2 regions of the Neoundibacterium parvum genome follow, and region 2 is predicted to be linked to the other one. Evidence: riboswitches for the same ligand, from Rfam matches in the RefSeq annotation. Region 2 holds a riboswitch; the other holds the start of a gene.
What was found. A riboswitch is a leader RNA that binds a small molecule or an ion and turns the genes downstream of it on or off. The one in region 2 is predicted to bind cobalamin.
Positions count from the first base shown of each region.

Region 1: linked by a shared signal. The riboswitch ahead of EJN92_RS14870 (CoA-acylating methylmalonate-semialdehyde dehydrogenase) and the one ahead of EJN92_RS20930 (TonB-dependent receptor) in region 2 are both predicted to bind cobalamin.

Region 1 is NZ_CP034464.1:3,401,964-3,405,384, reverse strand. It holds gene EJN92_RS21460 (DUF4114 domain-containing protein) at 1-112, shown strand, start outside; gene EJN92_RS14875 (glutathione S-transferase) at 194-829, opposite strand; cobalamin riboswitch at 1,098-1,316, shown strand; gene EJN92_RS14870 (CoA-acylating methylmalonate-semialdehyde dehydrogenase) at 1,504-3,015, shown strand; gene EJN92_RS14865 (acyl-CoA dehydrogenase family protein) at 3,024-3,421, shown strand, end outside.
Region 2 is NZ_CP034464.1:4,808,607-4,812,027, reverse strand. It holds gene EJN92_RS20945 (adenosylcobinamide-GDP ribazoletransferase) at 1-38, shown strand, start outside; gene EJN92_RS20940 (histidine phosphatase family protein) at 43-600, shown strand; gene EJN92_RS20935 (PilZ domain-containing protein) at 688-1,044, shown strand; cobalamin riboswitch at 1,184-1,427, shown strand; gene EJN92_RS20930 (TonB-dependent receptor) at 1,501-3,421, shown strand, end outside.

The sequences.
Region 1 (3,421 bases), 1.4 Mb from region 2:
TGCGATTCCTGCGATACCTGAACCATCTAGCTACGCCATGTTATTAGGCGGTTTGGGCTTGTTTGGTTTCCTGGCACGTCGCCGTCAAAAAACCAATTCTTTCCAAATGTAAATTTTAGTTCGAAATAGACAACGGCGCTCAGGCGCCGTTTTTTTCGTTCTTATTTTGCTACCACAGCTAGCTCAAGATTGTTCAGCGATCAAAATAAGTACTCGCACCATGCGGTGCCGCCATGAAGGGCGCCTGTGCCTCGGCACGCACTGAAAATGCCTGCAAAGCAGGGAAACGCGTAGCAGGCACCATCTCTGCATGCATTTGCTGGGTGAAATGCCAAGCCACTGCGGTGCTGATTCCGGCTTGGGTGTATCCCCGATTCTCAAAACTTAAGGGCTGCGCTTGTAACTCAGCCTCTAGTGCCGTGTAAGCGGCCAGCATCTGTCCTTGCACTCGCTCCAACCAGGGTGCGTGTATTTTTTCGGCCGGTCTGAGCTTGAGTTCATACACGATTTGCACACTTTTTTCGCAAGCCGCCAAAGCCAAACCTATCAAACGCAGGGCATGCTGACGCTCGGCGAATGTCGCTGGCAGCAAACTCTTGCCGGGCGCCGCCATGGCTTCGGCCAACTCCAGTATCAGGCTAGAATCCATCAGCACTGCACCTTCATCGCAGACTAGCGTGGGCGCTTTGACCACAGGATTAATTTGCTGGAATTCGGCAAAACCACCAAACACCGAAAGTGACTGGTGCTCGAAGCGCAAATCCAGCAATTGCAAAGATATCGCCACCCTGCGGACATAGGGTGAATCTAACATTCCTATCAATTTCATGAAATTCCTTTTCTGTAAATTTAGATGTTATTAAAACATATTTCTCCCAACTAAAAATATCTCATTCAAGGCAGGCCCAGCGCGCATATTCCATGCGGCTTTCCACCCTGCCTGGCCGCTAGCCCGCATGGGATATGTGTGTTGGCGGGGGGGACTGTAAAAAATGCGTCCCTGGGGCTTGAGTCAGAGACACGGGAGCCACTAGCGGCAAAACCACAAAGATGAATTTTCTTCATCGAATGACGTTAACGTTAACGTCAATTAATATGCTATTCTAAAAACAACAGGTGCAGCACGCATGGTCTTGCGTGCTGTTAAACGGGAAAGTGGTGCGGGTCGCTCAGAGTAATACTGACCTCATGCCACTGCTGCCTCCGCAACGGTAAGTACTGCGCAAGCATCATCAATGCCACTGGTCGAAACTGACTGGGAAGGCGATGTAAGCGAATGTACCAGCCCGGATACCGGCCTGTTGATCTTCGTGAATGCTCAACTCAAATCGATGATTTGTGCTGGCTTTTTCTGGAATCTGCTCAGGTACGGAAGGTGCGTGAGGGCTGCCTAAGTCTAGACTTAGCTAGCCGTGGCCGGCAATTTTTGCCGTTTTCAGAACCTCATTGCAGCTGCGACGGGCCAGGTCTCGCCGCAGTGCTGCATAGTCTCAGGAGTAAAGCATGAACTCAGTAGCGAACAACCCCAGCGTTAAATTACTCATCAACGGCCAATTTCTAGAATCGCAAAGTCAGCAATGGCGTAGCGTGATTAATCCCGCCACCCAAAAAGTCCTGGCACGGGTACCGTTTGCCACGCCAGCCGAAATGCAGGCGGCGGTGGCCAGTGCGCAAGCGGCCTTCCCGGCCTGGAGCAAGACCGCAATCGGTACGCGCGCCCGCATCTTTTTGAAATACCAGCAATTAATACGCGAAAATATGAGCGAGTTGGCGGCGCTGCTCACGGCCGAGCAAGGCAAAACGCTGGCGGACGCCGAAGGTGATATTTTTCGCGGTCTGGAAGTAGTCGAACACGCGGCCAGCATAGGCAATCTGCAAATGGGCGAGATGGCCAATAACGTGGCCGCTGGGGTTGATACCTATACACTGAATCAGCCGCTGGGCGTGTGCGCTGGCATCACCCCGTTTAACTTCCCAGCCATGATCCCTTTGTGGATGTTCCCGATGGCGATCGCCTGCGGCAATACCTTTATCTTAAAACCGTCTGAGCAAGATCCTATGGTCACCATGCGCTTGTGCGAACTGGCCATGCAAGCCGGGATACCGGCAGGCGTCTTGAACGTAGTGCATGGCGGTGAAGAAATCGTCAATGCGATCTGCGATCATCCAGTCATCAAGGCAGTGTCTTTTGTAGGATCGACTAAGGTCGGCACGCATGTGTATCAACGCGCCACACTGGCAGGCAAGCGCGCGCAATGCATGATGGGTGCGAAGAACCATGCGGTAGTGTTAGCCGATGCAAATAAGCAGCAAACGCTAAACAATCTGGCTGGCGCCGCCTTCGGCGCGGCCGGTCAACGTTGCATGGCCTTGCCTGTCGTGATCCTGGTGGGCGAGGCGCAAGCTTGGGTAGGAGATTTAGTCGAAAAAGCCAAAACCTTGAGCGTCAACGCCGGTGCCGAAGCAGATACCGATATTGGCCCCCTCATTTCCTGCACCGCCAAACTCAGAGTGGAACAACTCATAGACTCCGGCCTACAGCAGGGTGCCACCCTATTGCTCGATGGCCGCGATGTGCGCGTGGCTGGCTATCCAGAAGGCAATTTTGTCGGGCCGACCATCTTTAGCAATGTGCGCACCGAGATGCGGATTTACCAGGAAGAGATATTCGGCCCGGTACTGTGCATCCTGCATGCCGCCAATCTGGCTGAGGCCATCGCCATCATCAATGCCAATGCGCACGGCAATGGCACTGCGATTTTTACTCAATCTGGTGCGGCGGCGCGCACTTTCCAGGAGCAAGTCGATGTCGGCCAGATCGGTATCAACGTGCCTATCCCGGTGCCGGTGCCGCTGTTTTCCTTCACCGGTTCACGCGCCTCCAAGCTCGGCGATCTGGGTCCTTACGGCAAGCAAGTCATACAGTTTTACACCCAGACCAAAACCATCACGTCCAGGTGGTTTGATGATGAGCTCGCGGCTGGAAAAGTGAATACGACTATTTCTTTGAAATAGGCGGCCACATGGACTTTGAACTCAACCAAGACCAGCGCGCCTATCAGCAAGCAGCGCGCACGTTTGCGGCGCACGAGATGCATGCGCAGGCGGCACAATGGGATGCACAAGCGATCTTTCCGCGCGAGCTGATTGCGCATGCCGGCCAGCTCGGGTTTTGCGGTCTATACGTGGCGCAAGAACTGGGCGGGATGGGGCTAAGCCGGCTCGACGCCGCCATTATTTTGGAAGAATTAGCGCGCGCCTGCCCTTCTACCGCCGCCTACATCAGTATCCACAATATGGCGACCGCAATGATCGCTGCCAGCGCCACGCCCATGCTGCAAGCCGATTGGCTACCAGCGCTGGCCAGCGGAGAAAAACTCGCCTCGTATTGTCTGACCGAGGCTGGCGCCGGCTCGGATGC
Region 2 (3,421 bases):
TTTATCTCGGTTTGTTGGCCATACCACGTTGGATCTGAGCTCGTGTTACTGCATCTGATACGTCATCCCAGGCTAGATATCGCCCCGGGCATTTGCTACGGGCAAAGCGATATCGTTGCCAATCATGCGCATTGCCTACAGCTCGCTGATGAATTGCGCTTGCTGCTGCCGGAGAACCTCAGCGTGATTTCCAGTCCATCACAACGCTGCCAGACCTTGGCGCACATGCTACATCCTGCGCCAGAGTTGGATGCACGCTTGATGGAAAAACACTTTGGAAACTGGGAAATGCAGGCCTGGGACGAGATCCCCCGTGCCGAAATCGATGCCTGGGTACTCGATGTGATCGCTTATGCCCCAGCAGGGGGCGAATCAGTGCTGATGATGGCGCGACGTGTGTTAAGTTTTTTAATGAGCTTGCCGATGCGAGCTGATTTACCAAGATCTGAGCTAGTTTTGCTTACTCATGGAGGGCCATCGAGCATGATACTGGCGTATCAATTTGGAATGACAGCCGAGGATCTGGCGAGCGCTGTGGCAAAAAAAAGAAAAAGTCTGGATTTTGGAGAATGTGTTCAAGTTCAAATTAAATTGTGTTAGTGTTCAAGCAAGCGTAAGTTGTTGTCGGTAAATGCAATTGCGTTTGACTCGCTCTTGCACTCTATAAAACTTTGGGGGACGATGATCATGATAGAGCTTAGAAAAAATCCTAGAACCAATGTGGTGTGGCGTGCGGTGATTAAGTTAGGCGACGATAATATTGTTGCCGCTAAGGTGGTGAATATTTCTAAGGGGGGAGTGTTGATACATTGTCCCGCTAATGTTGAGGTCAACAAAGAATATCGTTTGCTATTGAATGTCCCACATATTGATCAAACCTCTGATCAAACTTACCAGGTGCATTGCAAAATGCGCGTCTTAAATTCTTTGTTGAGCTCTGAGTATTACCATATTAATTTGAAATTTACCGAATTATCAGACCTGCATCGCTGTCTATTTGAGGCGTGGTTATCCCTAGTCAGTAAATATGAGCAACTAAGCTAAATAGGACTTAGGCAAAACCGCCTCAGCGTCCTTGTATCCGCTTTGCGGTACTAAAGTTAAGCTGCAATTAATCCAGCTCAATTATTTTGAATTATTCGTAGTAAATTTCGATAGACCTTGCTCAGTCCTGCCTCAGCCATTAAAATGGCGCAGTTTTGGTGCTCGCGGACATAATCATGTCTGCGGTTAAACGGGAAACACGATGCTTTTAATCTCTGCATTCAGTGTGCTGCCCCCGCAACGGTGTACAAGCGCCACGGATATTTTCAGAGGTTTTGATCAATCCTGGCAAGCCATCCTTCATTACCACTGTGCAAAGTGCATGGGAAGGTCAGATGGTCAAGCTCGTCAGCCCGGATACCGGCCAGAATAAGTGAAATTACACAGTACAAACTGGTAGTTTTGTTCAGTCTTGCCTACGGGGACGTTGGCAAGTTGCCTCTATTTATCTTCAATATGAATTCATTTTTCTCTCCACGTGCTCACGTGCGCGCTCGCTTTACGCCTCTGACTTTGAGTGTTGCTATACTTGCCGCATTCCCTTCTAGTCAGGTGTTTTCTCAAGGTATTCAGGCCGCGGATTCAGCCCAAGTCTTTGTCGTCGGGTCTCGGTTTTCTGAGTCTAGAGATATTGCGCCAATTGGTGCCACTGTGATCACCGCCAAAGATATTCGTGATGCTGGTGTTGATAACGTGAATCAAGCAATTCGGAAAATTGGCGGCGTATTTGGCCGTCAGAGTGCTTACGGGACACAAGATTTCGACTTGGATTTACGTGGATTTGGCACGAACAGTAGTCAAAACATGGTGATTTTGGTTGATGGTATCCGGCTGTCAGAGAATGAATTAAGTGTCGCGCTATTGTCATCCATACCAATCGATTCAGTTGCTCGAATTGAGATCATGCGTGGTGGTAGTAGTGTCTTGTATGGCGATGGGGCCACCGCTGGCGTGATTCAAATTATTACCAAACAAGCTGGGAATAAGACCTTGTCTGGTGTCGTGACTGCTGAGCTAGGTCAATTTAAACATAAAGAGTTGCGAGCATCTTTGGCGCAGGTGTGGGGAAATTTAAGCGCAAATCTTAATCTAAGCGAGCAAAAAGCAGATAACTATAGAGATAACAACGCTGTCGATCAAAAAAATATCAATGCTGGTCTGGTTTGGGCGTACGCGAATGGACGTCTCGGCGCTCGCATAGATTCTGCTCGCCAGGAATCAGGTTTTGCAGGTGCTTTGAGTTTGGCTCAGTTCGAACAAAACCCAAGGCAAACCTTGAGCCCGAAAAATTTTGGTTCAATTGATACTGATCGCTTTACTGCTTTTGCAGACCAGCAGTTCGGTGCTTGGGAAATGGCTGCGGAATTGTCGCGTCGGAATAAGACTAGCAAATCATTTTATAGCTCCAGTTATGGTGATTCCGCGGCCACTTATACTAGTCATCAAACACAGTTCTCTCCACGGATTCGCAATGTTAACGCTGGCAATGAACTCACTGTCGGTGTCGATTTAATCCGCTGGGACAGATTGGTGGATAGTAGTTATTCACAAGCAGATGCATCACAAAAATCTAAAGCTATCTATCTGCGAGATGAAATTAGGTTTAATCAAGCACGCGTGGCAGTAGGTGCTCGACGTGAAATATTTGATAAAGTATCTATCAATCCCGCCGCATATTCAATTGACAGCTACGCTAAGACATTTGGTTTGAACGCTTGGGAGTTGCAGGGCAGCTATGCAGTAACGCCGACGCTAAATCTATTTGCGAAAACAGGCCAGAGCTATCGTGTCGCGAACGTCGATGAAAATGGTTTTACTCCAATTGCGAATACGCCTTTGCAACCACAAACGTCTCATGATATTGAAATTGGAGCGACTTTTGGGGATGCCAAAAACCTATTCACCACCAGAGTATTTCGTTCTAATTTGAAGAATGAAATTTTCTACGATCCTACTGCTACGAATGCGTTTTTTGGAAAAGGTGCCAATGTCAACTTAGATCCAACCAAGCGTCAAGGTATTGAGCTGGAACTTGCAACGCAGATTTCCGCTGATTTCGCTTTCAATTCTAAATTGCAGCATCTGGCAGCTAGTTTTACCGAAGGTGTAAATGCGGGTAAAGGAATGGTGATGGTGCCAAAAAATCTGATTTCCATGAATATTAATTGGCTCCCAAAAAATGGGCAAAGTGCCAATGTTGGTCTGCAATGGGTTGATGAACAGCGCTATGGAGGTGATTTTAGCAATACTTGTACTGCCAAGATGCCGGGCTACACCACCCTAGATGCGCGTTATGCAAAAAGCTTTGGTGCTTTGGAGTTGGCGTTGTCTGGAACTAATTTGGGCGACAAACAATATTTTAGTAATGCGTATGGCT